4 regions of the Antarctobacter sp. genome follow, and region 2 is predicted to be linked to each of the others. Evidence: riboswitches for the same ligand, from Rfam matches in the RefSeq annotation. Region 2 holds a riboswitch; each other region holds the start of a gene.
What was found. A riboswitch is a leader RNA that binds a small molecule or an ion and turns the genes downstream of it on or off. The one in region 2 is predicted to bind cobalamin.
Positions count from the first base shown of each region.

Region 1: linked by a shared signal. The riboswitch ahead of ACQY5B_RS13865 (DUF1636 family protein) and the one ahead of ACQY5B_RS06410 (hypothetical protein) in region 2 are both predicted to bind cobalamin.
Region 3: linked by a shared signal. The riboswitch ahead of ACQY5B_RS13770 (DUF4198 domain-containing protein) and the one ahead of ACQY5B_RS06410 (hypothetical protein) in region 2 are both predicted to bind cobalamin.
Region 4: linked by a shared signal. The riboswitch ahead of bluB (5,6-dimethylbenzimidazole synthase) and the one ahead of ACQY5B_RS06410 (hypothetical protein) in region 2 are both predicted to bind cobalamin.

Region 1 covers NZ_OZ255849.1:2,679,325-2,686,459, forward strand. The annotation lists gene cobN (cobaltochelatase subunit CobN) at 1-990, opposite strand, end outside; gene cobW (cobalamin biosynthesis protein CobW) at 1,024-2,079, opposite strand; gene ACQY5B_RS13865 (DUF1636 family protein) at 2,076-2,495, opposite strand; cobalamin riboswitch at 2,530-2,721, opposite strand; gene cobO (cob(I)yrinic acid a,c-diamide adenosyltransferase) at 2,813-3,421, shown strand; gene ACQY5B_RS13875 (DUF1289 domain-containing protein) at 3,426-4,313, shown strand; gene ACQY5B_RS13880 (HAD family hydrolase) at 4,310-4,918, shown strand; gene ACQY5B_RS13885 (cobyric acid synthase) at 4,915-6,360, shown strand; gene cobD (threonine-phosphate decarboxylase CobD) at 6,367-7,135, opposite strand, start outside.
Region 2 covers NZ_OZ255849.1:1,138,879-1,146,013, reverse strand. The annotation lists gene ACQY5B_RS06415 (mechanosensitive ion channel family protein) at 1-1,518, shown strand, start outside; gene ACQY5B_RS06410 (hypothetical protein) at 1,539-1,841, opposite strand; cobalamin riboswitch at 1,958-2,161, opposite strand; gene ACQY5B_RS06405 (LysR family transcriptional regulator) at 2,274-3,200, shown strand; gene ACQY5B_RS06400 (hydantoinase/oxoprolinase family protein) at 3,271-5,379, shown strand; gene ACQY5B_RS06395 (hydantoinase B/oxoprolinase family protein) at 5,372-7,069, shown strand; gene ACQY5B_RS06390 (NAD(P)/FAD-dependent oxidoreductase) at 7,069-7,135, shown strand, end outside.
Region 3 covers NZ_OZ255849.1:2,660,431-2,667,565, forward strand. The annotation lists gene ACQY5B_RS13760 (aldo/keto reductase) at 1-969, opposite strand, end outside; gene ACQY5B_RS13765 (D-lyxose/D-mannose family sugar isomerase) at 1,035-1,724, opposite strand; cobalamin riboswitch at 1,854-2,056, shown strand; gene ACQY5B_RS13770 (DUF4198 domain-containing protein) at 2,181-2,984, shown strand; gene cbiM (cobalt transporter CbiM) at 2,989-3,606, shown strand; gene ACQY5B_RS13780 (NikL family nickel/cobalt ECF transporter subunit) at 3,603-4,184, shown strand; gene cbiQ (cobalt ECF transporter T component CbiQ) at 4,181-4,969, shown strand; gene ACQY5B_RS13790 (energy-coupling factor ABC transporter ATP-binding protein) at 4,966-5,610, shown strand; gene ACQY5B_RS13795 (trypsin-like peptidase domain-containing protein) at 5,631-7,135, opposite strand, start outside.
Region 4 covers NZ_OZ255849.1:1,831,086-1,838,220, reverse strand. The annotation lists gene guaB (IMP dehydrogenase) at 1-929, opposite strand, end outside; gene ACQY5B_RS09925 (hypothetical protein) at 966-1,391, opposite strand; gene bluB (5,6-dimethylbenzimidazole synthase) at 1,408-2,097, opposite strand; cobalamin riboswitch at 2,141-2,320, opposite strand; gene ACQY5B_RS09915 (hypothetical protein) at 2,401-3,909, opposite strand; gene ACQY5B_RS09910 (agmatinase) at 4,081-5,037, shown strand; gene ACQY5B_RS09905 (CaiB/BaiF CoA transferase family protein) at 5,165-6,313, shown strand; gene ACQY5B_RS09900 (ASKHA domain-containing protein) at 6,450-7,135, shown strand, end outside.

The DNA.
Region 1 (7,135 bases), 1.5 Mb from region 2:
CGCCTCGGCCCAGGCCGCGCGCGAAGAAGTCGCCAGGGCCACCTGGAAGACAGGCACATCTCCCGCATCCAGCGGCGAATCCCCCTCGGCCCCGCGCCCGGAAAAGGCGGTTGCATTGACGATGGCGACGGGCGCCAGGTGCGCCACCTGCCGCGCCAGCCATCCCGAGGCGCCCGGCGCCTTCAGCGAAGGCGCGAACAACCCCAAAACGTCAAAGCCGCGCGCCCGCAATTCGGCGCATAGCGCCTCCATGGGCGCCATGTCCGCCGATACGAGGTAAGAGCGGTAGAAAACCAGGCAGACCAGCGGGCGCGGTTTCTTCTCTCCCGAAATCCTCTCGGGGGGGCTTGCCTCCGGCAAGCGGGGGGCAGACAGCCCCCCTCCGCCCTCGCCATCCCGCAACGCCGCCAGAACCGGGCAGCAGACCCCGTGCTCCGGCAGCCAGCCGCCGACCTGCGGCAACCCCTTGGCGCCGCGCACCGGCCCGGCATAGAGCCCCGCCGCCAACGCCATCTGTGCCAGCGCGGCCTGGGCCGCCACCGCGCCGCCCGCGTCGCAAAGATGTGCCAACCGCCGCAGGGTGGAGACCGGCAGGGTCGAGACCTCGTCCAGCCGCGTATCGACCCGCCCATCCCCCGGCAGCACCGCCAGGGCGATCCCCTTCGCCTGTGCCAAGGCGGCGATCTGCTGGATGCCATAGGCCCAATAGGGCACGCCACCGATCAGCCGGACCAGGATGCCCTTGGCCCCCTCCAGAGTCTGTTCAACATAGGTGTCCACAGAGAGCGGATGTTTCAGCGCCGCGATATTGGCCAGCCGCAACGAGGGCATTCGCCCCGCGCGCCCGCCGCCCCGCTCCCAGCCGGCGGCAAAGGCGCCGAGGTCGGAATCCGAGAAGGACAGCACCACAAGGTCCGCCGGGCTTTGCGCCAGATCGGTCGGGGTCTCGCTCTCTTCGAGTCCGTGGCTTTCGCGAAAGATGACGTGCATGACACCGCTCCGGCGCGGCGGGTAAGGCCCGCCTTACTCCGCCGCCTCCGTGGCCACGCCCAGCACGGCCCGGATGGCATCAGGGCGGATATCGTCATGTTCGGCGATCACGACAAGCCTGCCTTGACGGGGCTCGTCCGCTTTCCACGGACGGTCGTACTGATGCCGGACCCTTGCGCCAACTGCCTGCACCAGCAGGCGCATCGGCTTGCCCGCGACACTGGAATAGCCCTTGACCCGCAGGATGTTCTGGCTTTTTGCCAGTTCCTCGATCCGCGCCACCAGATCGGCGGGGGCGGACACCTCGGGAATGTCGACGACGATCGACTCGAAATCGTCGTGTTCATGGTCGTCATGGTCGTCGTGATGGCTGGGACGCGCATCCATGTCGTCCTCTGCCGCCGCCTCCAGCCCCAGGATCACCCGCGGATCGACGGCCCCCTCGGCCACCTCGATCACCGGCAGCGGTCGCGGCGCCTCGGCGGCAATGATCTCCTTGGCCTTTGCCACGCCCTCGGGGCCCGCAAGATCCGGCTTGGTCAGCAGGATGATGTCGGCGCAGGAAATCTGGTCCTCGAAGACCTCCGACAGCGGCGTTTCGTGATCCAGCGAGTCATCCGCCAGCCGCTGTGCATCCACCTTGGCCACGTCGGGCGCGAAACGCCCCGAGGCCACCGCCTCTGCATCGGCCAGCGCAATCACGCCATCCACGGTGATTTTGGACCGGATATCCGGCCAGTCAAAGGCTTTCAGCAGCGGTTTCGGCAGAGCGAGACCCGAGGTCTCGATCAGGATATGTTCCGGGCGCGGGTCCAGCGCCATCAGCGCCTCGATCGTCGGAATGAAATCATCGGCCACGGTGCAGCAGATGCAGCCGTTGGCCAGTTCCATGATGTTTTCCGCCGGGCAATCGGGGATGGCACAGCCCTTGAGGATTTCGCCATCGACGCCCACGTCGCCGAACTCGTTGACAACAACGGCCAGCCGCTTGCCGCCGGGGTTCTGCATCAGGTGGGTGATCAGCGTCGTCTTGCCCGAGCCCAGAAAGCCGGTGATGACGGTGACGGGAAGCTTGGCGAGATCAGTCATGTCTGTTCCTTTTCCGGCGTTCCGGTCTGTTCGGGCGGGATGCGCGCGATGCAATTGCGTTTGAAATGTTCCGGCCGCGCGCGCCAGGGGATCACCCCGTCACGGGCCGCATGATACAGCGCGACACCTTCGGCCAGCAGGTCCGGATGCGACGCTTCGTGAAGGTTTCCGTAGACGTAGGTCCAGCGTTCCGGCCCCCCGCGCATGGCAACGGAACAGCCATAGTCGCAGTTCTGCAGGCATTCCACCGGCGTCAACGTGACACCCTCGGGCATCTCGCGCTCGGCAAGCGCATCGTGCAGGCGCTGGCCCGGGCGCACACCGCCCTCCGGCACGTCTTCGCCGCGCCGACACTTGACGCAAACCAGCAGTTCGACCGGCGCCTGGCCCGCGTCCTGCTGCGTATCGTGATCCATTTCAGACCTCCTCCGGGGCACCCCGCCCGGGATTAAAGTTGCACCTGGGATGGCAGGTCTCCTGGCTCGCGGGTCGCGGCACCCCCGCGCCTTCCCGGCCGGTCTGGCCAGTGGCACGTTGCGAGGGCGCTCACCGCTTACAGTTGCGGGGGCAGCCGCGGGGTTTCACCGCGTTCCCTGTTGTCCTCCCCGGGTGCTCCGGGGAACCATCGTGAGGGGGGTGGTGCGACAGACGGGCGGACATGTCAATCGCGAAGCACGTTGACGGGGCGCGACACGGATGCAATTCCTGCCTGAACCGATCAACGGAGCGCGCAATGGACGAGATCACCACCCGCCACAACGAAAAGATGCGCCGCATCAAGGCCGCCCGCGACGAGATGATGAAGACCAAGACCGAGGAAAAGGGTCTGATCATGGTCCACACCGGCAAGGGCAAGGGCAAGAGCTCGGCCGGGTTCGGTATGATCATGCGCTGCATCGCGCATGGCATGCCCTGCGCGGTGGTGCAATTCATCAAGGGCAACTGGGACACCGGCGAAAAGACCTTTCTGCGCGACCGCTTTGCCGAGGAATGCCGGTTCTTCGTGTCCGGCGAGGGCTTTACCTGGGAAACCCAGGACCGCGAGCGGGACATTGCCGCCGCCCAGAACGGCTGGAAGATCGCGCAGGAACAGATCCTCGATCCCGAAATCAAGTTCGTCCTGCTGGACGAGATCAACATCGCCCTGCGCTATGACTACATCGACATCGACGAGGTGGTGGACTTCCTGCTGCACCAGAAACCGGTCATGACCCATGTCTGCCTGACGGGCCGCAACGCCAAGCCGGAACTGATCGAGGCCGCCGACCTGGTGACCGAGATGGACCTGATCAAACACCCCTTCCGCGACGGCGTGAAGGCACAGAAAGGCGTGGAGTTCTAGGCCCATGAGCCGCATGACCCGCCTGCCCCCGGCCAGCCCCTGCGTGGCGCGATGCGTGATCGACGAGGCATCGCAACTGTGCACGGGATGCGCCCGCAGCCTGGACGAGATCGCTTGCTGGGGTAGTGCCTCGGACGATTTCCGCGCCGGCGTCTGGGCCGCCTTGCCCGCCCGCGCCACGAACATGGGGCTGAAGACGCGCCGCCTGTCCTGGCAGGGTGACACGCTCTTGACCGAAACCGCGCGCCGCATCGCGGAAGACGGTGCGCGGCTGGTGGCGGGCATATGGGGGGCCTCGGGAGAACTGTCGCGCCTGCCGGGGACAGAATGCGCGGCACAGATCGGTGATGGCGTGCTGACCCTGCAACTGGACAATGCCGCGCTGCGGCTGGAGGCCGCGCGCTACCTCACCGCCTTCGAGATAGACCGCCCGGAGGCGCCGACACTGATCGCGCTTGCCGTTCCGATCGGTCGCGCCCTGCGCGATCCTGCCCGCTCCCTGACCGCGCTTGGCCCGGACGAAGACGCGCTTTTGCCGCGCGATGCCGGTGGCACGCGGTTCGACCTGGGGCTAGGCAGCCGCGCCGCCCGATTCACCGTCCGTTGCGACAAGGCGCTTGCTGCGAGGCTGGCCCGCTGCCAGGGCACCGCGTGGCCGGATCACCTGTCGCGCAGCGGCCTGGCCCTGCGGGACGCCGCACCGGTGCGGGTGATCGAGACACCCTGTCTGCGGCTTGAGATCGACGCCGAGATTCCCCCGCCGGACGGCGCCTCTCCAGAAGGGCCGCACACGCACCTCTTGCCGGACCACGTGGCGCAGCGGCTGGAAACGCCCCCGACTGTGCCCTTGCCCGCCGGCTATGTCGCAACTGCCCTGATCTACCCTCAATGACCACCGAACTTGTCGTCTGGGACTTCGACGGCGTTTTGAACGCCGAACCGCCGGGCGAACCTTTCGGATGGGTCGCCGACCTGGACCGGACGCTGGGTCTGTCGCCGCGCGCCTTTCGCGCCTTCCTGAACCGGCCGGGACAGGCCGCACGCGTGTTGCGCGGCGCGCTGCCACTGGAACAGGCGCTGGCCGACTGGCTGGCCACGCAGCACACGGATGTCAGCGCCGCGGTCTTGCTGGACCATTGGTTGCAGGCCGAGGACCGGCCCGACAAACAGGTGATCGACTGGCTGGCACGCAGTCCCGCGCGCGCCGTGATCGGCACCAACAATCCCGCACCGAGGGCAGATTATATCATGGATGTCATGGGGTTGTCAGAACATGTCGAGACGATCTTCGCCTCTGGCCCGATGGGTGTCGCCAAGCCCGATCAAGGTTTTTTCGGCCAGATCGAACGCTGGTCGGGGATGATGCCGCAGAACCTGCTTCTGATCGACGACAACCGCGAGAACCTGGCCTCAGCAGCCCGGCGCGGCTGGCAGACCTTTCACTTTGACGCGCGCACTCGCCTTGATCTGCCGGTCCGGCTGGGGATCGCGCCATGAGCCGCGCGGTGATGATCCAGGGCACTGGGTCCAATGTCGGCAAGTCCATGCTGGTGGCGGGTCTCTGCCGGGCGGCGCTGCGGCGTGGCTACTCGGTGGCCCCGTTCAAGCCGCAGAACATGTCGAACAATGCCGCCGTGACCTCTGACGGAGGCGAGATCGGGCGGGCGCAGGCGCTTCAGGCGCTGGCCTGCGGCTTGCCGCTCCACACGGATATGAACCCGGTCCTGTTGAAACCAGAAACGGATGTGGGCGCACAGGTGGTCGTTCAGGGCAAGAGAGTGACCACCGCCAAGGCCCGAGATTACGCGAAGTTGAAGCCGCAACTTCTTGGTTCCGTTATTGAAAGCTTCAATCGACTCAAGGCGGTGCATGATCTGGTGATCGTCGAAGGGGCCGGCAGTCCGGCAGAGGTGAACCTGCGCAATGGCGACATCGCCAACATGGGGTTTGCCGAGGCCGCAGTCGTGCCGGTAATCCTTGCCGGAGACATCGACCGGGGCGGCGTGATCGCCCAGATCGTCGGCACCCAGGCAATACTGCCGACCGAAGACGCCAACAGGATTTCCGGGTTTATTGTCAACAAGTTCCGCGGCGATCCTCGTCTTTTCGACGAGGGTTACAAGCTGATCGAAGAGCGCACCGGCTGGCGCGGCTATGGTGTCGCCCCCTGGTTTCCCGAGGCCTGGCGCCTGCCTGCAGAGGATGCGCTGGACATCCGCACGCAAACCCGTCGCGAAGGCTTGCATGTGGTCTGCCTCTGCTTTTCGCGCATGGCGAATTTCGACGATCTCGACCCGCTGGCGCAGGAACCGGGCGTGCGCCTGACCATGCTCCGGCGCGGCGAGGCGATCCCCGGCGACGCCGACCTCGTGATCCTGCCCGGTAGCAAGTCCACCCGCGGCGACCTTGCCTTCCTGCGCGAACAAGGCTGGGACGTGGACCTAATGGCGCATCATCGCCGTGGCGGTCGGGTGCTGGGGATTTGTGGCGGCTATCAGATGCTTGGCCGCGTGGTTGATGACCCGCAGGGCATCGAGGGGCCGGCGGGCCGCGATCCCGGCCTTGGCCTGCTGGAGATCGACACCGTCATGACCGCGGACAAGTCCCTGACAGAGGTAAACGCCCGCCATGCGGCCACCGGCACCCCGTTCCACGGCTACGAAATCCATATCGGCCGCAGCGACGGCCCGGACCGCGTCCGCCCCTTCGCCTTTGTCGGGGACAATCCCGAAGGGGCGATCAGCGCCGATGGCCGGGTGATGGGCAGCTACCTGCACGGCATGTTCCGCGACGACCGGTTTCGCGCCGCATGGCTGAATGGTTTCGGGGTCGAAGCCAGCGCCTCGTATGATGCGACGGTCGAAGCGACGCTGGAAGCCCTTGCCGATCACCTTGAGGCACATCTGGACGTCGAAGGTCTTCTCGCTGCCGCCCGCTGAGTGCCGTCAGCCCTTTAGCGCCGCCACCAGTCGCGCCCAATCGGGTTCGCACCCCGGCAGGCCCAGCCGCAGCCAGCCTGCCGAATAGGGGAAGGCGCGGCTCCAGATCCGCGCCTCTGCCAGACGCTCCTGCGCGGCCAATGCGTCGCCCGTCTCATAGGTCCGGAACAAGACCGTGCCCCCCACCAGGGACCAGCCCGCCGCCTCGGCCAGTGCATCCATGCGCACCGCGTCGCGGGACAGCCGCGCGATCGTCTGCGTCTGCCAATCCGCATCCGCCAACGCTGTGCACCCGGTGGTGATTGCCGGCCCGTTGACCGCCCAGGGTCCTGCCAGCCGCCGCATTTCGCCCACCAATGCTGACGGGCCAAGCGCAAATCCCAATCGCAACCCCGCCAGTCCATAGAACTTGCCGAAGGATCGCAGGACGAGGATCAGGACGCCTTCGGGCACACTGTCGAGAAAGGGGATGACAGAATATTCCGGTGCGGGATCGGCAAAGCTTTCGTCCACCACCAGAAGGCCCACGTCCTGCGCCAGGTCGATCAGTTCCTCCGGCGTCCAGAACCGACCATCCGGGTTGTTCGGGTTGACCACGACCCCAAGCCGCGCGCCCTTCAACCCATCCGCATCCGCGACCTGGGTCACGGTCCAGCCCTGCGCCGCCAATGCGCCGGCGTGTTCGTTGTAGGTGGGGCCGACAACGCGAGCCTCACCCGGTCCACCCAGCCGTGGAACCAGCTGGATAGCCGCCTGTGCGCCAGCAAGGGCGATG
Region 2 (7,135 bases):
CGAGCCGGCAGTCCGCGCATGGTGATGATGGACTTTCTCCTTGGTGCCAATGACTGGGTCGGCGCGGGCGATGCCCGTGCATTGCGGGCGCTGAACCTTGATCACGTTCCGCGCCAGTTGCGCCGGATCGAGGGCGCGCTGATGGCCGATTACCTCCGCCAGAGCATCGACCGGATCGGTTTTGTCTACTGGCAGGAGATCCCCGACGATCCCAACCGCCCCCTGCCGTATGTCTACTATCGCCATCCGGTCGGCGACATCACCATCGCGCCCACGGACATCCTCGACGACGAGGGGCGCACCGTGGAGCGGCGCTGGCGTTTCTCACGCGAGACGATGGCAGAGTTGCCAGACATCTACGCGGCCCTCGAAAAGATGCCTCTTGCGCCCGGCCTGACCACGCAACCGCCCCTGTCACAGTTCTTTGCCACGCGGCAGGCGGTCCTTGCGCGTGCCGGTTGGCTGCAAGCCGAGGCCTGGGGACTGGAGACCTGGCAATGGATGGGAGTGCTAGCCTACCTAGGGGTCATGACGCTGGTGCTGATGACAGGATCGGTCGTCGCGCGCCGCCTGGCGGGACGGGATAGCCAGAGGGGACGCCTTGTGGGACAGTTGGCCGGCCCGGTCGGCTTGATGGCCGTCGCCTTGCTGTTCCTTGACGCCAGCGAGCGGCTGGGCCTGACGTTGCGGGCTTTCGGCGTGATGTCGGGCCTGTCCGCGATGCTGCTGATCCTGGCCGGCGCAGCGCTGACCTATCGTATCGTCTCGCTGATCTTTGACGCACTTATGACCAAGGCGACGCAGACCCTTGCCTACACGGACGAAATCGTACTGTCGCTGGCCCAGGGATTGATGAAACTGTTGATCGTCGTCGGGGCGGTGATCGGCTGTGCCGATGTTGCCGGCCTGCCCTACGAAGGGGTCCTGACCGGCCTGGGGATCGGCGGCGTGGCCCTGGCCTTTGCCGCACGCGAAACCGTGTCCAACATCATCGGCGGCGCGATCCTTCTGTCCGACCGTCCCTTCCGCAAGGGCGACCTCGTCGAGGCAGCCGACTCGCTGGCCGTGATAGAAACGGTGGGCCTGCGTTCGACGCGCCTGCGCAAGCTGGACGACACCCTGATGATCGTGCCCAACGCCCAGCTTTCTGACCAGGTGATATCCAACTGGGGCAGCCGGCGGAGGCGTCGCGTACTGATGAAGATCGGCCTCACCTACGAAACCCCGCGTGCGCAACTGGAACAGTTCGTGGCGCGGCTGATGGAGATTTACCGCGATCAACCGGAGGCCGAGACCGACAATGTGACGATCGGCATCACGTCGCTGGGCCCCCACAGTATCGACATCGAACTATGGGGGCACTTCCGCGTTTTCAGCTACGAGGCGCAGATCGCCGCGCAACAGGCGCTGATCCTCGATATCCTGTCCCTGGCCGAAGAGCTGGGCATCAACTTTGCCTACCCGACGCAGACCGTGCACCTGGCCGCAGACAATGGGTCAGGTCCGACCACGGCATAGATTGCGGCGCAAAGCTCCGGTCAGATCGACAGCCGCCGTTTCCGCGCGCCGCCGCGTCGTTGCGGCTGGGGCAAGGGCAGGTCCAATGGCACCGCCGGGCACCGGATCGAGTGATGCAGCAAGTCGCAGAACACCGCCACCGCCGGATCTGTGCCCGCAAACGGCTGGGCACAGGTCCAGGCATGCAGCGCCTCTTCCTTGTAGCTTGCACATCCCGGCAGGCTGCCCAGCCATTGCATGTAGCCCATGCTGGCCAGTTCCCGGGCCCGTTCCGGTGTCTCGGCCCGTGTCTGCAATAGGGTCAGTACCCGTTCGATCGTCATCGCGCCCTCCGCGCAAGGCTGGGGCGGGGATCATGGATCGGCGGCAGGACGGGTGGCAGGTTGCCATTCGTCTTTCGCGTCTCCGGGGCACCCCGCCCGGGTTGAGTGGCTTGGGCGCAAGGCGCCCGGCGATGGCAGGTCTCCTGACTTGCGGGTCAAGGCGCTGTCCCGAACCTTCCCGGGCCTTGCGGCCCAGTGGTCACTTCGGGATGGCTCGCCGCTTACAGTTGCGGGGGCAGTCGCGGACTTGGGACAAAGCCCCTCACCGCGTTCCCTTTTCAGACCGCGCGGGCGCGGTCACCATCTGTGGTCAAAGTGGCGCAGCGCTCTCGCCCGGTCAAGCGGTTCGGGCCGGATGACTTGCTTGAACGCTGCAATACCGCCCCATGTCCGCCGCTTGCGCCGATGCAACGCAGGCGACAGAGTGCAGGCATGGGCCAGATCACCGTCAAACAGCTCGAAGCCTTCGTGCAGGTGGCCGACCTGGCCAGCTTTCGTCGTGCAGCGGAACGGCTGAACACGACCCAGCCCAATATCTCGACCCGGATCTCGGCGCTGGAATCGCTACTGGGGCTGCGCCTGTTCAACCGCGACGCCGGGTCGGTCCGGTTGACGCCGACGGGCCGGACGATGCTGCCCCGAGCCCGGGCCGTTCTGACCGCGATGGACGGGTTCGTCGCCGCCGCTGGCGAAGATCACCTGTTCGAGGGCGTGCTGCGTCTCGGCGTGACAGAGATGATCGTGCACAGCTGGCTGGGCCCCTTCCTGCGGGCGCTCAAGGATCGGTTTCCGGCCATCGACGTGGAACTGACGGTGGATCTGTCCGCCAATCTCTCGCCCTCGCTGTTCAGCCGGGGGCTGGACCTGACGTTGCAGAGCGGCCCGTTCGGGCGGCAGATCTCGGGTGGCGTGGACCTTGGCGCGTTTCCACAGGTCTGGGTCGCGGCGCCGGGCCTGGGCCTGCAGGGCCGCGCGCTGAGCCTGCGCGACATCGCGCGGCACCCGGTGTTGACCCATGCCCGTGGCACCCTGCCCTTCGAACAATTGCGCGACCATGTCGCCTCGCACCCGGACCTGGACGTGCGGCTGGTGCCTTCGACCAACCTTGCCGCCTGCCTGCAGATGACGCTGGACGGCCTGGGGCTGGCCTGCCTGCCAGAGATCATGCTGCGCGACCAGATCGCCGCCGGGCGGCTGGTGCCCCTGCGCTACCTTTGGGTGCCGGACCCGCTGCGCTTTCGGGCACGTTACGACGCGGGGCTGGCGCCGTCCTATGTCGCCCGGGCGGCCGAACTGGCGCAGGAGGTGGCGCGCGCGCACTTGGCGCCCCCAGAGGATAAGAAAACTCGATCCTCCTGATCCGATCAAATAATTGGATCGCATGATGTCAGGTCGCTAGGCTCGACGGGACCACCGACAGGAGCCCATCATGCCCGAACCGCTTTATCGCCTTGGCGTCGACATCGGCGGGACCTTTACCGACGTGGTGCTGGAAGGGCCGGACGGGCTGACCTCGACCAAGGTGCTGACCACCCATGCCGCCCCTGAAGAGGCCATCGTCGAGGGGCTGCACCGGGTTTGCGACCTCGCAGGCGTGGCCGCGAGACAGATCGCCCAGGTGATCCACGGCACGACGCTGGCCACCAATGCGCTGATCGAGCGACGCGGCGCAAAGACGGCGCTGGTCACGACCGCCGGCTTCCGCGACGTGATCGAGATGCGCACCGAAAGCCGGTTCGAGCAATACGACCTGAACCTCGTGCTGCCCGAGCCGCTCTTGCCCCGGAACCGGCGCTACACAGTGAATGAGCGCATGGACGCGGACGGCGGTGTCCTGATCCCGCTGAACCGGACCGAGATCGAAACCCTGGCCGAAACCCTGCGCGCGGGCGGATACGGCAGTGTCGCCGTGGGCCTTTTGCACGCCTATGCCAATGACGCGCATGAGCGCATGGTGGCCGAGGTGCTGGCCGAAGCTTTGCCCGGTGTGGACATCTCGCTGTCCTCCGAGGTCTCGCCGCAGATGCGCGAGTACGAGCGTTTCAACACCACCATCGCCAACGCCTATATCCGCCCGCTGATGGCGTCCTATCTTGGCCGGCTGAAGGAACGGCTGGCGCACGAGGGGGCCGATTGCCCCGTCTTCCTGATGCATTCGGGCGGCGGCATCCTCTCGCTGGAAATGGCGGCGGAATTCCCGGTACGGCTGGTGGAAAGCGGCCCCGCCGGGGGCGCGATCTTTGCCGCCGAGATCGCGGCACGGCACGGGCTGGACCGGGTATTGAGTTTTGACATGGGCGGGACGACGGCCAAGATCTGTCTGATCCGCGGGCATACGCCCAAGACGGCGCGGGTCTTCGAGGTGGCGCGCAGCTACCGGTTCAAGAAAGGTTCGGGGATGCCGATCTCGATCCCGGTGATCGACATGGTGGAAATCGGCGCCGGGGGCGGCTCGCTGGCTTCGGTGGATGCGATGAACCAGATCCGTGTCGGCCCGGAAAGCGCGGGATCGGAACCCGGCCCGGCCTGCTACGGGCGCGGCGGCACGCGACCCGCCGTCACGGACGCGGACCTCGTCCTGGGCAAGCTGGACCCAGCAAATTTCGCCGGCGGCTCCATCACGCTGGACCCGGACCGCGCCGAGGGGGCGCTACGGGCAGAGATCGGAGACACGCTGGAGATGGACGCGCTGGAAGCCGCTTACGGTCTGGCCGAGGTGGTGGACGAGAACATGGCAAATGCCGCGCGCGTGCACGCGGTGGAAAACGGCGAAGACCTGGGCCGTTACACGATGATTGCCTTTGGTGGCGCCGCGCCACTGCACGCCGCGCGGCTTTGCGAGAAACTGGGCGTTGCGCGCTGCCTAGTGCCACGGGGCGCGGGCGTGGGATCGGCCATCGGGTTCCTGCGCGCGCCCTTCAGCTTCGAGGCGAACCGCTCGGTCTTTACCCGGATGCGGGAGTTCGACGCCGCGACGGTCAAGGCGCTGTTCGCTGAACTGCGCGACGAGGCGGAAAGTTTCGTGCGCACCTGCGATGCCACGGCCCCGATAGACGCCGAGGCCAAGGTCTTCATGCGATATGCCGGTCAGGGTTGGGAAATCCCTGTTCCCGTCCCGCTAAAGGACATGGCGGCGCCCGATGCCGACCGGCTGCTGAGCCGGTTCGAGGCCGAGTACACCGCCTTGTTCGGCCGCACGGTCGAGGGGCTGGAAGCGGAAATCACGGTCTGGTCGGTCAATGCCTTCACCACCCGGCCCGCTGTTGAGCCTGTTGCGCCGACCGCGCGCGCCGACGAGAGGACTGGCGAGGGCACCCGCCCGCTCTTTGACCCCGCGCGCGGCGCGCGGCTGGCCGCGCAGGTCCTGCCGCGCGCCGATCTGCCGACGGGCACCTTTGTGACCGGTCCGGCGCTGATCATAGAGGACGAGACCACCGTCGTTGTTCCCGCCAGCCGCGAGGTCGTCGCCCTGCCGGATGGCACGCTGGACGTGCGCCTGCCGCACCCCCCAGATCAGAAGGACGCCGCCCATGACTGAACCGTCGAAGGTCGCCTACCAGGTGATGTGGACCCGCCTGATCTCTGTCGTCGAGGAACAGGCACAGGCGCTGGTGCGCACGGCCTTTTCCCCCTCTGTCCGCGAGGCGGGGGACCTGTCGGCCGGGGTCTACGACGCCGAAGGGCAGATGCTGGCACAGGCGGTCACCGGCACACCGGGCCATGTCAACGCGATGGCCGATGCCGTGGGCCATTTCATCCGCCGTATCGGTCGGCAGAACATGTTTCCCGGCGACGTCTATCTGACCAACGATCCCTGGGAGGGCACGGGTCACAAGCATGACATCACCGTGGTCACGCCGGTCTTTCGCGACGGGCTCTTGATCGGTTTCTTCGCCTGCACGGCGCATGTGACGGACATCGGCGGGCGCGGCTTCGGCGCCGATGCCAATGACGTGCACGAGGAAGGGCTGTACCTGCCGATCATGAAATTCGCCGAGCGCGGCGAGGTCGACCGGACGCTCTTGCAGATCATCCGCGGCAACGTGCGCGAGCCGGACCAGCTTGTCGGTGACATCCACGCGCTGGCCACCTGCAACGAGATCGGACAGCGGCGTCTGCTGGAGATGATGGAGGAATTCGCGCTCTCCGACCTCGAAGGCGTGTCCGATTTCATCCTCACCAACTCTCGCAAGGCCACGCTGGAGCGGATCAATGCGCTGACACCGGGCAAGGCCAGCGGGCACATGCGGATCGACGGCTATGCCACGCCCATCGACCTGCATGTGCATCTCAGCATCGAGGCTGACCGCATCCTCTGCGACTGGACCGGGACCAGCGGTGTCGATCCCAAGGGGATCAACGTGCCGATGGTCTATACCAAGGCCTATGCCTGCTACGCGCTGAAATGCGCCATCGCGCCGGAGATCCCGAACAACGCAGCCTCTCTGGCGCCCTTCGAGGTGACGGCACCCGAGGGGACCATCGTCAACGCCCCCTTCCCGGCGCCCGTCGCCCTGCGTCATGTCATTGGCCATATGGTGCCCGACACGGTCTATGACGCGCTGGACAAGCTCTTGCCCGACACTGTGCCCGCCGAGGGCGCCGGCTGCCTGTGCAATTTCATGCTGTCCTTGCGGGCTGCGCCGGGGGCCACGAATGCGCGACGGGCCGAGGTGCTGACATTCAACTCTGGCGGATCGGGCGCGCGGCCCTCGCTGGACGGGATGAGCGCCACGGCCTTTCCCTCGGGCGTGATGACCATGCCGGTCGAGGCCACGGAACAGGCCGGGCCGGTGATCGTCTGGCGCAAGGAGCTGCGCCCGGACTCGGGCGGCGAGGGGCAGTTTCGCGGCGGGCTGGGCCAGTTCATGGAGGTCGGTGCGCGCGAGGGCCATGTCTTTGACTTCTCCGCCATGTTGGACCGGGTTGACCACCCGGCGCGCGGGCGGCGCGGCGGAGGCAGCGGCGGCGCCACGGTCATTGCCCGGTCGGACGGAACCGCGATGCGCGGCAAGGGGCGGCAGAGCGTTCCCGAAGGGCAGCGCGTTTTGATGGAATTCCCCGGCGGCGGAGGCTATGGCACGCCGTCGATGCGCGATCCGGCCCAGGTCCGCCGTGACCTTGCGCTGGGTTACATCACGCCCGACCACGCGGCCCGGCATTACGCCGTTACGCCCGAAGAGGCCGCGCAGATCATGAAACGTGCCCAAGACGGAGAGGTCTTTTGATGGCAGCCCCCGGTTTCTCCCCCACGCCCACGAAATCCTCCTACGACGTCGTCATCATCGGCGGCG
Region 3 (7,135 bases), 1.5 Mb from region 2:
CGAATAACGCGAGCCATGCGCCCAGCCCAGCGGCAGGCAGCGCTCTATCTCGGCCTTGAGGTCATCGCCCAGCATCATCGAGGCCCCGCGCACCAGTTCGTGCAGGTGCCCCGGGCTGCGGGTGCCGGGGATCGCATGCACGGTCCGGCCCTGCGACAGGACCCAGGCGATCGCCAGCGTCGCCGTGGCATAGCCCGCCTCGGCGGCAAGGTCGCGCAGGGGCTGGCTGGCGGCGATGTTGCGTTCAAGGTTGCCACCGGTGAAACGCGGATTGACCTTGAGAAACCCCGCCGCCGCCACCCGTTCCGGTGTCGGCGGCGTATCCGAAAGCAGCCCCCGCCCCACCGGAGAAAAGGCGACCAGCGCGGTGCCCAGTTCCTCGCAGGCCTGCAACAGGCCCATCTCCGGCAGGCGCGTCTGCAACGAATACTCCGATTGCACGGCGGCCACCGGATGCACGGCGGCGGCACGGCGCAGGCTGGTGGGGGCGATCTCGGAAAAGCCGAACGAGGCGATCTTGCCCTTGCGGATCAGCCCGGCCAGCGTCGCCGTGACCTCCTCGATCTCGATCCGGGGATCGCGGCGATGGACATAGAACAGATCGACCTGCTCCAGCCCCAGCCGCCCCAGGCTCTTGTCCAGTTCCGCCTCAAGGTGGGCGGCGGAATTGTCGAAACAGCGCGCGCCCGTCTCCGGGTCGCGAGTGATCCCGGCCTTGGTCGCGATGCGGAAGGGGCTGCCGCCCTTGCCCGCATAGCGTTTCAGGAAACGCCCGATGATCTCTTCGGACGTGCCCATGCCGTAGACGTTCGAGGTGTCGATGTGATCGACACCGGCGTCCAGCGCCGCGTCCAGGACCGCGTGGCTCTCTTCCTCGCTCACGGCACCGTAAAAGCCCGCAAAGGACATCGCCCCGATGCCCAGCGCCGAGACCTCCGGTCGACCCTGTCCAAGTGTACGTCTCAGCATGTCCTGCCCTCATCCGCTGTCAGGCGGACAGTGGCGCCCGCGTCCCGGCTTGGCAAGTCCCGGCCTCAGGCCTCCAGCCAGGCCTTGTAGTCGCTGACCAGCAGGTGCAGCGGCGGCTCGTCCTCCTCGATGTCGGAAAACCGCCCGATCGGCTCGCGAAAGATGTTGTCGGTCTCGTCGTCGTTCACGGTGCTGACCTCGCCGATCAGCACGTCGCCGCCCTCGCCCCAGAAGGCGTGCCAGTCGCCCGGCCGCAGGGTCACGCTTTCGCCCGGCGCCAGTTGCAGCTTTTCGCCCGGGGTGTAGTCATGCACGATCCCGTCGCACATCACGGTGCCGCCGCGATCCTCGGCAAAATTGCCCTTGTCGTCAGACCCGTACAATTCCACCACCAGCGTCGCGCCGCCGCGGTTGATGATGTCCTCGGCCTTGATGACATGGGTGTGCATCGGCGACAGCTGATCCTGTTTCGAGATCAGCAGCTTTTCCGCGTAGCACATCCCCCGCCCCGAGGTCAGGTCCGACAGCAGCCCGTTGCGCAGGGTGAACAGGAACAGCCCCATCTCGTCATAACGCCCGGCGCCATAGTCGGTGATGTCCCAGCCGCAGCGTGCGTCGATGACATGCCGCGCCGCGCCCGCCTGCGCGACAAAGGCCTCTGGCGACCATTGCGCAAAGGGTGGCAGGGTGAACCCGTGGCGACGGATCATCTCGTCCGCCTCCGTCATGATGGCGTTGATGCGCGAGCGTTTCATGCCTTGCCCTCCGTTAGCGATAGCGGTCGTCCACAGCTATCCGCCGCCCGCCGCGCCCCGTCAACCGTCAAACCGAAAGAGGCCCCCGGCCCGTCACTTTGACCATTGCCCCGCATTGGCGAACCTGTCACACACGGTGACGTGACCGGTCCCGGAAAGGCGACTTTCCGGGGGAAAGAGGGAATGCCGTGCGGCGCATCCGCGCCAATCCGGCAACTGCCCCCGCAACTGTAAGCGGAGAGCCGGGCCAAGACGCCACTGGAGCAATCCGGGAAGGCAGGCCCAGGCACCGACCCGCGAGTCAGGAGACCTGCCGGACACCCGTGGCCCGCATGGCCACGGTTCCACCGGACGTCGGGGTGAGCGTCTGGCCTGTGTCCTGTCCGGACTCCGGCCGCCTTGTCCCACGTCTGCACACCGCATTGCGCCGGGGATGGCGCAGACTGGACAAGGACGATGACAGTGACCTTTTTTACCCGTGGCAAACAGGCCCTTTTTGCGGCCATGATGGCGCTGCCCACCGCGGCGCCCGCGCATTTCCTGCTGGAATACACAACCGACGCCCTGATCGACCGCCCCGGCGACGTGCCGGTCAAGCTGGTGTTCTGGCACCCCTTCGAAAACGGTCATGTCATGGACCTCGACCGCCCGCAGGAGTTCTATGTCATCCATCGCGGCGAAAAGACCGACCTGATGGACACGCTGCAGCCGATCACCTTTACCGGCGCCAGCAATTCCGCCGCCGCCTTCCGGGGCTCGGTTCCGGTGAAACGCTCGGGCGACTATGTGCTGGTGACGGTGCCCCAGCCCTATTTCGAGGAATCCGAGGACACCTACATCCAGCAGTTCACCAAGTCCGTGCTGAACCGCAACACGCTGCCGACCGACTGGATGGAGCCGGTGGGCCTGCCGACCGAGATCCTGCCGCTGATCAAGCCCTACAACGTGATCGCCGGGTCCACCTTCACCGGGCAGGTGCTGGCCGATGGCGAACCCGTCGCCGGCGCGGAGATCGAGATCGAGTACATGGCCGCCGAACCGGACATGGACGGATCCGCCGCCACCGCCCCCGTCGCCAGCCCGCCGCCCGGCGGGGCCGTCGTGGCGATCTCGGATGCCAACGGCTATTTCACCTTCGGCATTCCCAAGGCAGGCTACTGGGGCTTTGCCGCCCTCGGGACCGGTCCGGTGACCGAACATGAAGGCAAGGAACTGAGCCAGGACGCGGTCCTGTGGATTCGCGCCTGGGAACTGGAGTAACCCCATGCACATCGTCGACGGAGCCCTCTCGAACCCGGTCGTCATCGGCGGCGCCGTTGCGGCGGCGGGGGGCATCGCCCTGGGCCTGCGCGCCCTGCCGCTGGACCGTATCCCGGCGGCTGGCGTGCTCTCGGCCAGTTTCTTCGTGACCTCGCTGATCCATGTGCCCGTGGGTCCGTCGTCGGTGCATCTCATCCTCAACGGTCTGGCCGGGTTGATCCTCGGCTGGGCCGCCTTCCCCGCCCTTTTCGTCGGCCTCCTGCTGCAGGCGGTGTTTTTCGGCTTTGGCGGGCTGACCGTCCTGGGCGTGAACACCGTCAACATCGCGCTTGCGGCGGTGATCGTCGGCCTGCTCTTCCGCCCGCTGATCCTGCGCGGCGGCCCGGTTGCCGCGGCAATCTGGGGCGGCATCGGCGGCGCCTGCGCCACCGCCCTGACGACGCTCTTCGTCGCCCTGTCGCTGATGTTCTCGGGCGACGAATTCCTTGCCGTGGCGCATCTGGTCTTTGTCGCCCACCTGCCGATCATGGTCATCGAGGGCCTCCTGACCGGCTTTGCCGTTCTCCTCGCGCGCAAGGTCAAACCCGATCTCTTCCTGTCGATGAAGGACGTCCAGGCATGATCCGGCTCGCCCTTCTCCTGACCCTGCTGGCCCTGCCCGCCCCTGCGCTGGCGCACAAGGTCATCGCCGCCGTCTTTCCCTCGGGCAGCGCCATCGAGGGCGAGATCGGGTTTTCCAACGGCGACATGGCCACCGACCAGCCGGTCGAGGTCTACGGTCCCGGCGGCGCGCTGCTGGGCGAAACCGTGACCGACGCCGACGGGTTCTTCACCTTCGAGCCGACAGAGCCGGTCGCCCACACCTTCCGCGCCGATCTTGGCGCCGGGCACCTGGCCAATGTCACCATGCCCGCCGAAGAGGTCGCCCGCATCCTCGGCGTCGCCGCGCCCGAACCCGCGGCGCCCGCCGCCGCCACCGCCCCGGCCGCGCCCGGCGTCGCGCTGTCGGATGCCGACCGGGCCGAGATCGCCCGCATCGTCCGCGACGAGATGCGCCCCCTGCGCCGCGAGATCGCCGCCTACCGCGAAAAGAACGACCTGCAGACCATCCTCGGCGGCATGGGCTATATCCTCGGGCTGTTCGGGCTGGGCTTCTACATCGCCGCCCGCCGTCAGCTGAAAACCAAGGCCGGGGCGTGACGCATATCCTGTCGAACACCAGCGCCGCCCTGCCCGGCGACGGCGCCCGGCGCGGCCCCGGCCCGATCGCGGCGCTCGACCCGCGCGTGCGCATCCTCTCCGCCGTCGCCTACGGCATCTTCGTGGTCGCCCTCGACAGCCTGATCGCGCTTTCCGCCGCCCTGGCGCTGTCCCTGACCCTGCTGACCCTCTCGCGCCTGCCGCCCGGCAAGACGCTGAAACGAGTCGCGATGGTCGACGGCTTCATCCTCTTCATGCTGGCGCTCCTGCCCTTCACCGTGCCCGGCGACCCGATCTTTACCCTCTGGGGCTATCCCGCCTCCTGGCAGGGCCTCGCCCGCGCAATCCAGATCGGCCTGACCGCCAACGCCGTGGTGCTTGCCCTCATCACCCTTGTCGGCACGATGGAGCCGGTGACGCTGGGCCACGCGCTCTATCGCCTGAAGGCCCCGGAAACCCTGGTGCACCTGCTGATGTTCACCATCCGCTACGTCGAGGTGCTGCGCCAGGAATACCTGCGCCTGCGCGCCGCGATGAAGGTGCGCGGCTTTCGCCCCGGCACCAATTGGCACAGCTACCGCAGCTTCGGCTATCTCGTCGGCATGATGATGGTGCGCGCCATCGAACGTTCCGAACGCCTGCTGGGCGCGATGAAATGCCGTGGATTCTCGGGCCGGATCGTGCTTTTGCAAGAGTTCCGCTGTACCCGGGCCGATGCGCTCTTTGCGCTGGTTCTAACCGGCGCCCTTGCCCTGCTGCTGACACTGGAACTGACGCTGCGATGATCGAACTGGACGATCTGCACTTTGCCTATCCCGGCCAGCCCCCGGTGCTGGCGGGCGCCTCGATGCGCCTTGGCCCCGGCGAACGGCTGTCGCTGACCGGCCCCAACGGCGCGGGCAAGTCGACACTTCTGCGGATGATCCTCGGCCTGCAACGGCCCAGCTCGGGCACCGTGACCATCTTCGACCGGGCCCGCAGCCGCGAACGGGATTTCCACGAGGTCCGCCGCCGCATCGGCCTTGTCTTCCAGGACCCCGACGACCAGCTCTTCTGCCCCACCGTGGCCGAGGACGTGGCCTTTGGCCCCCTGAACCTGGGCAAGACCCGCGACGAGGCGCTGGCCGTGGTCGAACAGACCCTCATGGTGCTCGACCTGCTGCACCTGCGCGACCGCGTCACGCATAAACTGTCGGGCGGCGAGAAACGCCTGGTGACGCTTGCCACGGTCCTCGCCATGTCGCCCGAGGTTCTGCTGCTGGACGAGCCCACCAACGCGCTGGACCCGGAAAACCAGGCCCGACTGACAGAGATCATCGACGCCCTGCCCCTGCCGATCCTACTGGTCAGCCATGACCCCGCCTTCCGCGAACGGATCGCGCCCTGCGCGCTGGAACTGACCGACGGCAAGCTGGTGCCGGTCTAGTCGCAGGCCATCGCGCCACGTCAGTTCTTGCGCGCCGTGACCCTGCAGCCGTTCGATACGCTCATGGTCAGAGCCCGGCCATCCTTGGACAGGGTGCCGTTGGCGCTACTGGTGACCCAGCCAAAGGTCTCCGTGGCCGAATAGCTGCGCCCGTTCAGTGCACCCCGCGTGGTTCCGGTGCCCGATGTACCGCTGATCGTACCGGTAAAGGCAGTGGCCCCCGCCGACCGGTAAACGGTGCGGCCCGTGGCCGTACCAAGCGGGCATGTCGCGGACCAGCTCCAGGTTCCGACCATCGAATAGACCGGCGCGGGCGGCGTGGCCTGGGCCGGTTCCCTCGGTGCGCCGGCCCCCGGTTCCGGGACCGCTGCGGCCACCTGCCTGCAGATTCTGCCCGACCGCGCCTTGATGGCCTCCAGCGCCTGCGCCGTTCCAAGATCACCAGCCTCGAGCGCCGCATCCGTCGCAGCCACAAAACGGCGGAATGCCTCGCGCGTGCGCGGCCCCATGATCCCGTCCGGCGTACCCGCATCACACCCCAGCGTGTTCAGGTGCAGTTGCGACTGGCGCAGGATCTCGCGCCTGTCCTCCGGCTCCGGAACCGGTTCGGCGGCCTCGACGGGCTTGGCCTGCACGGCCACGTCTTGTTCCGCCTTTTCCGCGCGCAACTTCTCCAGTTCCGCGAGTGCTGCCGCCAGCGCGCGTTCCGCGTCCCTGTCGGCACCATCCTTGGCTTCCGGCACCTCCGGCGCCTTGGCCACCGCCTGCAACACCTCCGACTGCGCCAGGATATCGGCCATCGGTACGGCGAAATTCACATCCCCCGCCCGGCTCCCGGCGTGATGCAGCCCGATCACCTTCTGTGACCCTGCGTCGATCACCGGAGACCCCGAGTTTCCCGGCAGCGTATCGCAGGTATGGCGCAGCCTGTTCCCAGCAACCGCCGGGCTGTCCGCCTGGCATTTCTCACGGCTGATCCTCTGCGCCTCGCCCATCGGGTGGCCGATCACCCAAAAGGGATCGCGGTCATTGGGCACCGCCGCCGAGAGGTCCAGCGCGCCGAACTCGGCGTTGGCATCGCCCAGCACCTGCAGCACCGTGTAGTCCAGCGCTTCGCTGGTCTCCAGCGGCACCGGGTTGACGTGAAAGCTCTTGACCCCGTCCTCGATCCCGTCACGCAGAAAGCCCGCGTGGAACTGCACCGCCGCGATACTGGTCGCGCCCTTCTCGACCATCCTGGGATGTTTCAGGATACCCGGCACGCAATGGTGGTTGGTCACCAGCTTGTTGCCCTCGACAAGGAAGGCGGTGCAGGGCGCGTGACCGACATTGGTCAGGATCTGCAACATTCCCACGGCGCGGCCCGTTCGGACAAAGATCGAGCTGTCGCCATAGCTGGACACGAACTCGTTGTTGTAGGCCCCCACCTGCGCCTCAAGCTGTGCGTCCAGCAAGGATTCCTTTCGTGGCGCGACCACCTGCCCGAAGGTCTCGGGCGGGAACAGCATCAGGTCCTGCGCCTGAA
Region 4 (7,135 bases), 690 kb from region 2:
ACACCGGCCACCATCCGCGTGGTGCAGATCGACCCGGGTCCGATCCCCACCTTGATCGCATCGGCGCCCGCGTCGATGAGGGCCCGCGCGGCATCCGCCGTCGCCACGTTGCCTGCGATCACCTGCACCTCGTTCGACAACAGCTTGGCGCGTTCGACCGCTTCCAGCACACCGGCGGAATGGCCATGCGCCGTGTCGACCACGATGATGTCGACCTGCGCATCCGCGAGGGCCTGAGAGCGTTCATAGCCCGAGTCGCCAACGCCCGTGGCCGCCGCGACGCGCAGACGCCCGAGGTCGTCCTTGCAGGCGGTCGGGTTCACCACCGCCTTTTCCGTGTCCTTCAGCGTCAGAAGCCCCGTCAGCTTGCCGTCCTTGTCGGTCACCAGCAGCTTTTCGATCCGGCGGGCCTTCATCAGGTTGATGGCTTCCTCGCGGTCCGCCGGTTCGGTCAGGATCGCGAGGTTGTCGCGGGTCATCATGGCGTGAACCGGCGTGCCGTCGTTCTCGGCAAAGCGCATGTCGCGGTTGGTGACGATCCCCACGACGCGATGCGCCTCGTCGATCACGGGAAAGCCGGTAAAGCCGTAGCGCTCCGTCAGCATCCGGGCATCGCCCAGGGTCTGATCCGGGCGCAGGGTGACGGGGTTGTAGACGATGCCGCTTTCAAAGCGCTTGACCCGCCGCACTTCGCGCGCCTGTTCCTCGATCCCGAGGTTCTTGTGGATCACCCCGATACCACCGGCCTGCGCCATGGTGATCGCCATCCGGCTTTCGGTGACGGTGTCCATCGCGGAACTCAAAAGCGGAATATTCAACGCAATCGACTTGGTCACTTGCGTCCGGGTGTCCGCCGTCGACGGCAACACGTTCGAGGCCGCGGGAACAAGCAGGACGTCATCGAAGGTCAGGGCCTCGCGAATCTCCATTGGGGCACTCCTTGGGAGGGATCGGTTGGCGCGTCCCTATCGCATGCGGAGACGGGAAAGGAAAGAGCGCGCGGTGCGTCGCGGCGTCGTGCCCGGATCGGGGTGAAAGATATCCTCTTCCAGCGGCACGTCGAACCGCCAGTCAAACGGAAAGACCCGGTCGCGCGGCAGGTCCAGCGTATCCGGGGCCTGCGGGTCCTGACTATCGATCCAGCCACTGTCGCTGAGCCAGAAGATCGCGCGCAGCGTGCCGCCGCTGTCGGTATCCACGACAAAGACCGAGGCCAGTTCTGCCCCGTTCGAGAGGATCGAGGTGCCGTGCATCCAGTAATCGCCGTCGGCCCTTGACACCTGCGACGGGTTGCGAACCGCGTGCTGCCCGGTCTGCGGATCACTGCGCAGGACAAAGCGGGGCGCGCCGTGCAACAGGTTGATGCGCTTCATCGTTTCCTGATCTACCACGTCTGACCTCTTGTGCTCACTCGGGCGACACGTCTTGCCAATGGTCTTCCATGATCAGGCTGTCCAGGTCCAGCCGCTTGCGCCAGCCCCGCGCCTGCAGTTCCGGCTGGCCAAAGGCCTCATCGATATGACCGACGCAAAGGTAGGCGACGACCTCAACATGGTCGGGCAAGCCCAGCAGCGCGCGCAGATCCTCTTGCCGAAAGATGCTGACCCAGCCGACGCCCAGCCCCTCGGCCCTCGCCGCAAGCCAGAGGTTCTGCACCGCGCAGACCGTGGAATAGAGGTCCATATCCCGGTTATGCGTCCGCCCCAGCACCACCTTGCCGCCGCGGGTCCGGTCGCAGGTCACCGCGATGTTCAGCGGCGCCTTCAGGATGCCTTCCAGTTTCAGCGCGGCGTATCGGCTCCGCTTTTCACCTTCGAACATGGCTTCGGCCTCGGCATTGGCGGTCTCGAAGGCGGCATGGACCGCCCGCCGCCGGGCCGCATCGCGGATCAGGATAAAGTTCCAGGGCTGCATGAAGCCGACCGAAGGCGCCGCATGGGCCGCCTCCAGCACGCGGCGCAGCATGGCGGGATCAATCGGGTCGGGCAGGAATTCGTTGCGCACATCCCGCCGCGCGCAGATCACATCGTAAAGTGCCTGACGCTCGCAGGCGGAGAATTTGCGCGCTTTCTCGGGCGCAGCTTGGGGATCGGGCATTCTTCGGCTCCGCAAATGACAATGACCGGACGCTGTCCAAGGCGCCGGTCCGTGTCGTCAGGCCGGTCTTCTGGCTTGGGGTCTGCCGGGGCGGACGCCTTCCCGGGGCTGGCCCCAGTGGCATCTGTCCGCTCCATCCCCCTTACAGCGGCGGGCCCGCGCCGGACTTGCACCGGCTTCCCGATTCTCCCCATATCGGGGCACCTGACAGCGCCAGAGTGCGTCAGTCCATCCGCAGGGGCAACCATCCAGGCGCAACAGGCGCCCCAAGAGGCGCCTGCACGGATCCGGCAATTGCGGGTTTCAGTCAGAGGCTGCGTCGGCCTTTTTCTTGTCCGCCTTCTCGACCGCCTCGCCAATGGACTGGACCGACCAGGCGAAATCCACGTCCAGCGCCGTATCGAAGACCCAGTAGTCGCGCGGGACATAGAAATTCGCCGCATAGCCCGAGCCACGTCCGCCCCAGGCCGCAAGACCGTGACAGGTCATGCAGTTGGTCTGGATGCCCATGTCCGTCGTCGTCGTTGTCCAGCCGCCGGCGCCATCGGGGATCTGTACGGTCTCGGTGATGCCGATGACCGGCGTGCCGAACCCGGCCTCCAGGTAGGGGTTGAAGGCCGTCACCAGCGCACCGACGTTCTTGCCCCCGACAAGGGGTTGCGCCGGCACCAACATCGAGTAGGCCGGCGCCATCGCGTAATGCGCCGCCTGCGTGGTCAGCGTGTCAGGCCGCGCCGAGGCGATGGCGGCACTGGAGGGCGTGTTGGGCCGCGCGGCATCCGCCTCCCACCAGAAGGTCTGCCATGTCCACTGGGTCGTTTCCCGAGACGTGACATGCATGGCCACCAGCAGGGCGATGGAGGTTTCGCCGTCGGTCAGGTCGCTGCTGTCGCCCGTCGACTTGTTGACGAAAGCCGCATCCTCATCCTTGAGGTTGACCGCGATGAAATCGTCGACGGAATAGATGTTCCCCTCGGACGGGCTTTTGCAGTTGACGTCGACGCCGGTCGATTTTGTCGGGCCATCAAGGTCAAGATCGACATAGACGCATTGCTGCCAGAGCGTTTCGGGATAGCCGCCTTGTTTCATGTCCGGTGTCCAGTTCGCCAGGTCCGGCTCTCCGGGCCAGGCCGTAAAGGCGTATAGCCTGCGGGTCCGGCCGTCTTCGCCCGTCCATTCGGTGATGCGATCGTCGGTGATCAACTTGTAGACCGGTTTGACGTTCACCGCCGCGTCGGGAAAGCGCACCTTGTCTCCCTGCTCCAACAACCGGTCCAGCACCTCTGGTTTGCCGGTGCCGGTGTCCAGCAGGTACTGCGCCGAGGGCGGGCTGTAGGCCACGTTTTCCAGCACGTCTGTATTCACGATAATCCCGGCGGCATTTTTCGCCGGCTCGGTGCCGTCCTTCTTTTCCTGCGCCGCGTTCGCGAGGAAACCATCGACCAGCCCGTGTTTGAACATCTGATTGGACTCGCCCAGCCGGAACCGGTCTTCCGGGGCCTCGCCGGTAAAGACGTCGATCACATCCGCCTTGGTCAACCAGGTCTGATAGGTCAGTCGGGCATAGGCGCCCTCACCCTCGACCGGTTTCGTCAGGCCGGCCCAGATCCCCCAGGCATGGGCATGGATGGCGCCCGTATTCTGCGGTTCGGCCCGAATCCAGGCGTCGATCTCGGCCTCGGGCGTCGGAAAGCGGACGCCAGGCGCAGGTTCCGCTGGCATGTCGACGCCAAAGTCCTGTGCCAAGACTGTCAGCGGCAGCCCCGCCAGCGCGATGGCCAACAACGGCCCGTTCTTGTTCAAAAGGTTCATTCCAGTCCCCCATTGCAATCAAAGATTGTATTCATGTGACGCACGGTAACCCCTCACCGCGTGTACACAAGAACAACCTTTCAACCTTAACGATTAATTTTATCCTGACGCGCAATGCCCCTTGTTGCGCGCGCCCCTCCGACTAGGCTGGCGCCAATCAAGGAGACCCCTATGAGTCACGGTTACGAATCCGGTCGGCTGAACCTTCCGTTCACCGGCATCTGCACCTTTGCCAAGGCCCCCTATCAGCCCGATTGGTCCAATTTGCAGGCCGACGCGGCAATCCTTGGTGCGCCTTTCGACGCGGGAACCCAATGGCGCGCGGGGGCACGGTTCGGCCCGCGCGGCGTGCGCGAGGCCTCGACCCTGTTCAGCTTTGGTCATGCAGGTGCCTACGATCACGAGGACGACGTGACCTATCTGGACGGCGTGCAACTGGTCGACATGGGCGACGCCGACATCATCCATACCGACACCGCAAGCAGCCATGCCAACATCCGCCGCGGCGTCGAGGCGGCGCTGGCTGCGCGCGCCCTGCCCGTAACCATTGGCGGAGATCATTCGGTCAACATTCCCTGCATCGAGGCCTACGAAGGCCGCGCGCCCTTCCATGTCCTGCAGATCGACGCGCACCTGGATTTCGTCGATGAACGGCACGGCGTCACCCGCGGACATGGCAATCCGATGCGTAGGGCGGCGGAGAAATCCTGGGTCACCGGGCTGACGCAACTGGGCATCCGCAACGTTTCGTCCACGGCGCGCGAGGGTTACGAGGATGCGCGCGCCCGTGGCTCCGACATCCTGTCGGTCCGGCAGGTGCGCAGGCTGGGCCCCGAGGCCACCGCCGCCCGCCTGCCCGAAGGCGTGCCGATCTACATCACCATCGACATCGACGCCTTCTGCCCGTCGATCGCGCCGGGCACCGGCACACCCAGCCACGGCGGATTCCTCTACTACGAGGTGCTGGAGATCCTGCAACAAGCGGTCCGCTCTCATCCGGTCGTCGGAATTGACCTGGTCGAGGTCGCGCCGGACTACGACCCGACCGGCAGCACCTCGATCCTGGCCGCACAACTTCTGATGAACCTGCTGGGTTTCGTCTTTCACGCCGGGTTGCCAAGACCCTAGGCTGAATTCCGCATCAAATATGCTGCGCACCCGCGAAGGATCGCGCAGCCCCCATCACAGGCCTTGCCGTCACCGCCTTGTCGCGTTTCTCTGGTGTAGAGCACCCGACCCAGAACAGGACCCGCCCATGACCGCCCCCCTTGCCGGATACGTCATTCTTGACCTGACGCATGTCCTTGCCGGCCCTTTCTGCACGATGACGCTGGCGGACATGGGGGCGCAGGTGATCAAGGTGGAACCCCCCAAGGGCGGCGATGATACCCGTGCTTTCCCCCCCTTCAAGGATGGGAAATCCGCCTATTTCGCAGCCATCAACCACGGCAAGAAAAGCATCGCACTGAACCTCAAGGCCGACGAGGATCGGCTGATCTTCGAACGCCTGCTGGCCCGCGCCGACGTCATCGTCGAGAATTTTCGCCCCGGGGTGATGGAACGTCTGGGCTATGGCTGGGACGACCTCCACGCGGCCTTTCCCCGACTGGTCTATGGCGCGGTATCCGGCTTTGGCCATTCCGGCCCGGACGCGCGGCGCCCGGCCTATGACATGGTGGTCCAGGCGCGCGGCGGCGTGATGTCGATCACCGGCGAAAAAGACCGCGACCCGGTGCGCGTGGGCGCCTCGATCGGGGATATCGTGGCGGGCATGTTCCTGTCGCAGGGCATCCTTGCCGCGCTGCTGGACCGCGACCGGTCCGGCCTGGGGCGCAAGATCGACGTGGCCATGCTGGACAGCCAGTTGGCGATCCTTGAGCACGCGGTGGCTCTGACCACGGTGACCGGCAAGGCGCCGGGACCGTCCGGGGCCCGCCATCCCTCGATCACGCCCTTCGAAACCTTCCATGCCTCGGACGGGCTGTTCGTGATCGCCGCCGGAAACGACCGCCTGTTCGAAAAGCTCTGCATCGCGCTGGACCTGCCGATCTCGGACGACCCGCGCTTTGCCACCAACCCGGCGCGCTGCGACAATGCCCGCCTGCTGAAACGGCTGATCGAGGCGGTGACGCTGGAGAACACCCGCGCCTACTGGATCTCGCGCCTGACCGCGGCGGGCGTCCCCACGGGGCCGATCCAGGATGTCGGACAGGTCCTGAAGGACCCGCAGATCCTGGCCCGCAACATGGTGGTGGACGTGCTCGACAAGAATGGGCGGCAGGCCTACAAGGCCGCCGGAAACCCGATCAAGATGACCGACGCGCCGGACCCCAAGTCGCGCGCCCCCGCGCCCGACCTTGACGGCAACCGGGGCGAGATCCTGCGCTGGCTCGAACAGGGCTGACCTCCGCCCTGCCGTCTATTGCCACGCCGGGCCGACGCCCGGTGCGCCGTGCCGTTTTCCGCCCTGATCCTGACGCCTTGTGTCTTTCCCTCGCCGGTGCAGCCGCTATGGTCCGCCCAACCCGGAGGTTCGCTTCATGACCAAAGATCCGCTTGTCGTCTTCACCCCGTCCGGAAAGCGCGGCCGCTTTCCCGTCGGCACGCCCGTCCTGACCGCCGCCCGCCAGCTGGGCGTCGACCTCGATTCCGTCTGCGGCGGACGCGGCATCTGTTCGAAATGCCAGATCACGCCGTCCTACGGCGATTTCCCGAAACACGGTGTGCATGTCGCGCAGGACGCCCTGTCGGAGTGGAACAAGGTCGAAGAACGCTATGACCAGAAACGTGGGCTGAAGACTGGGCGCCGTCTTGGCTGCCAGGCCACGGTGCAGCGCGACGTGGTGATCGACGTGCCCGCCGAAAGCCAGGTCCACCGCCAGGTCGTGCGCAAGGCCGCCACTGCCCGCGTGATCGAGATGGACCCGGCCACGCGGATCTTCTACGTCGAGGTCGAAGAACCCGACATGCACGAACCCACGGGCGATCTGGAACGCCTGGCCCGTGCGCTCAAGGCGCAATGGGACATCCCCGAGATCACGGCAGAGTTTTCTCTTCTGGGCCAGTTGCAGCCGATCCTGCGCAAGGGCGGCTGGAAGATCACTGTGGCCCTGCATAAATCCTCGGCCGAGGCCACCCCGCGCCTGATCGCCGCCTGGCCGGGACTGCACGAGGACGGGATTTACGGCCTGGCCATCGACCTTGGATCCACCACCATCGCGGCCCA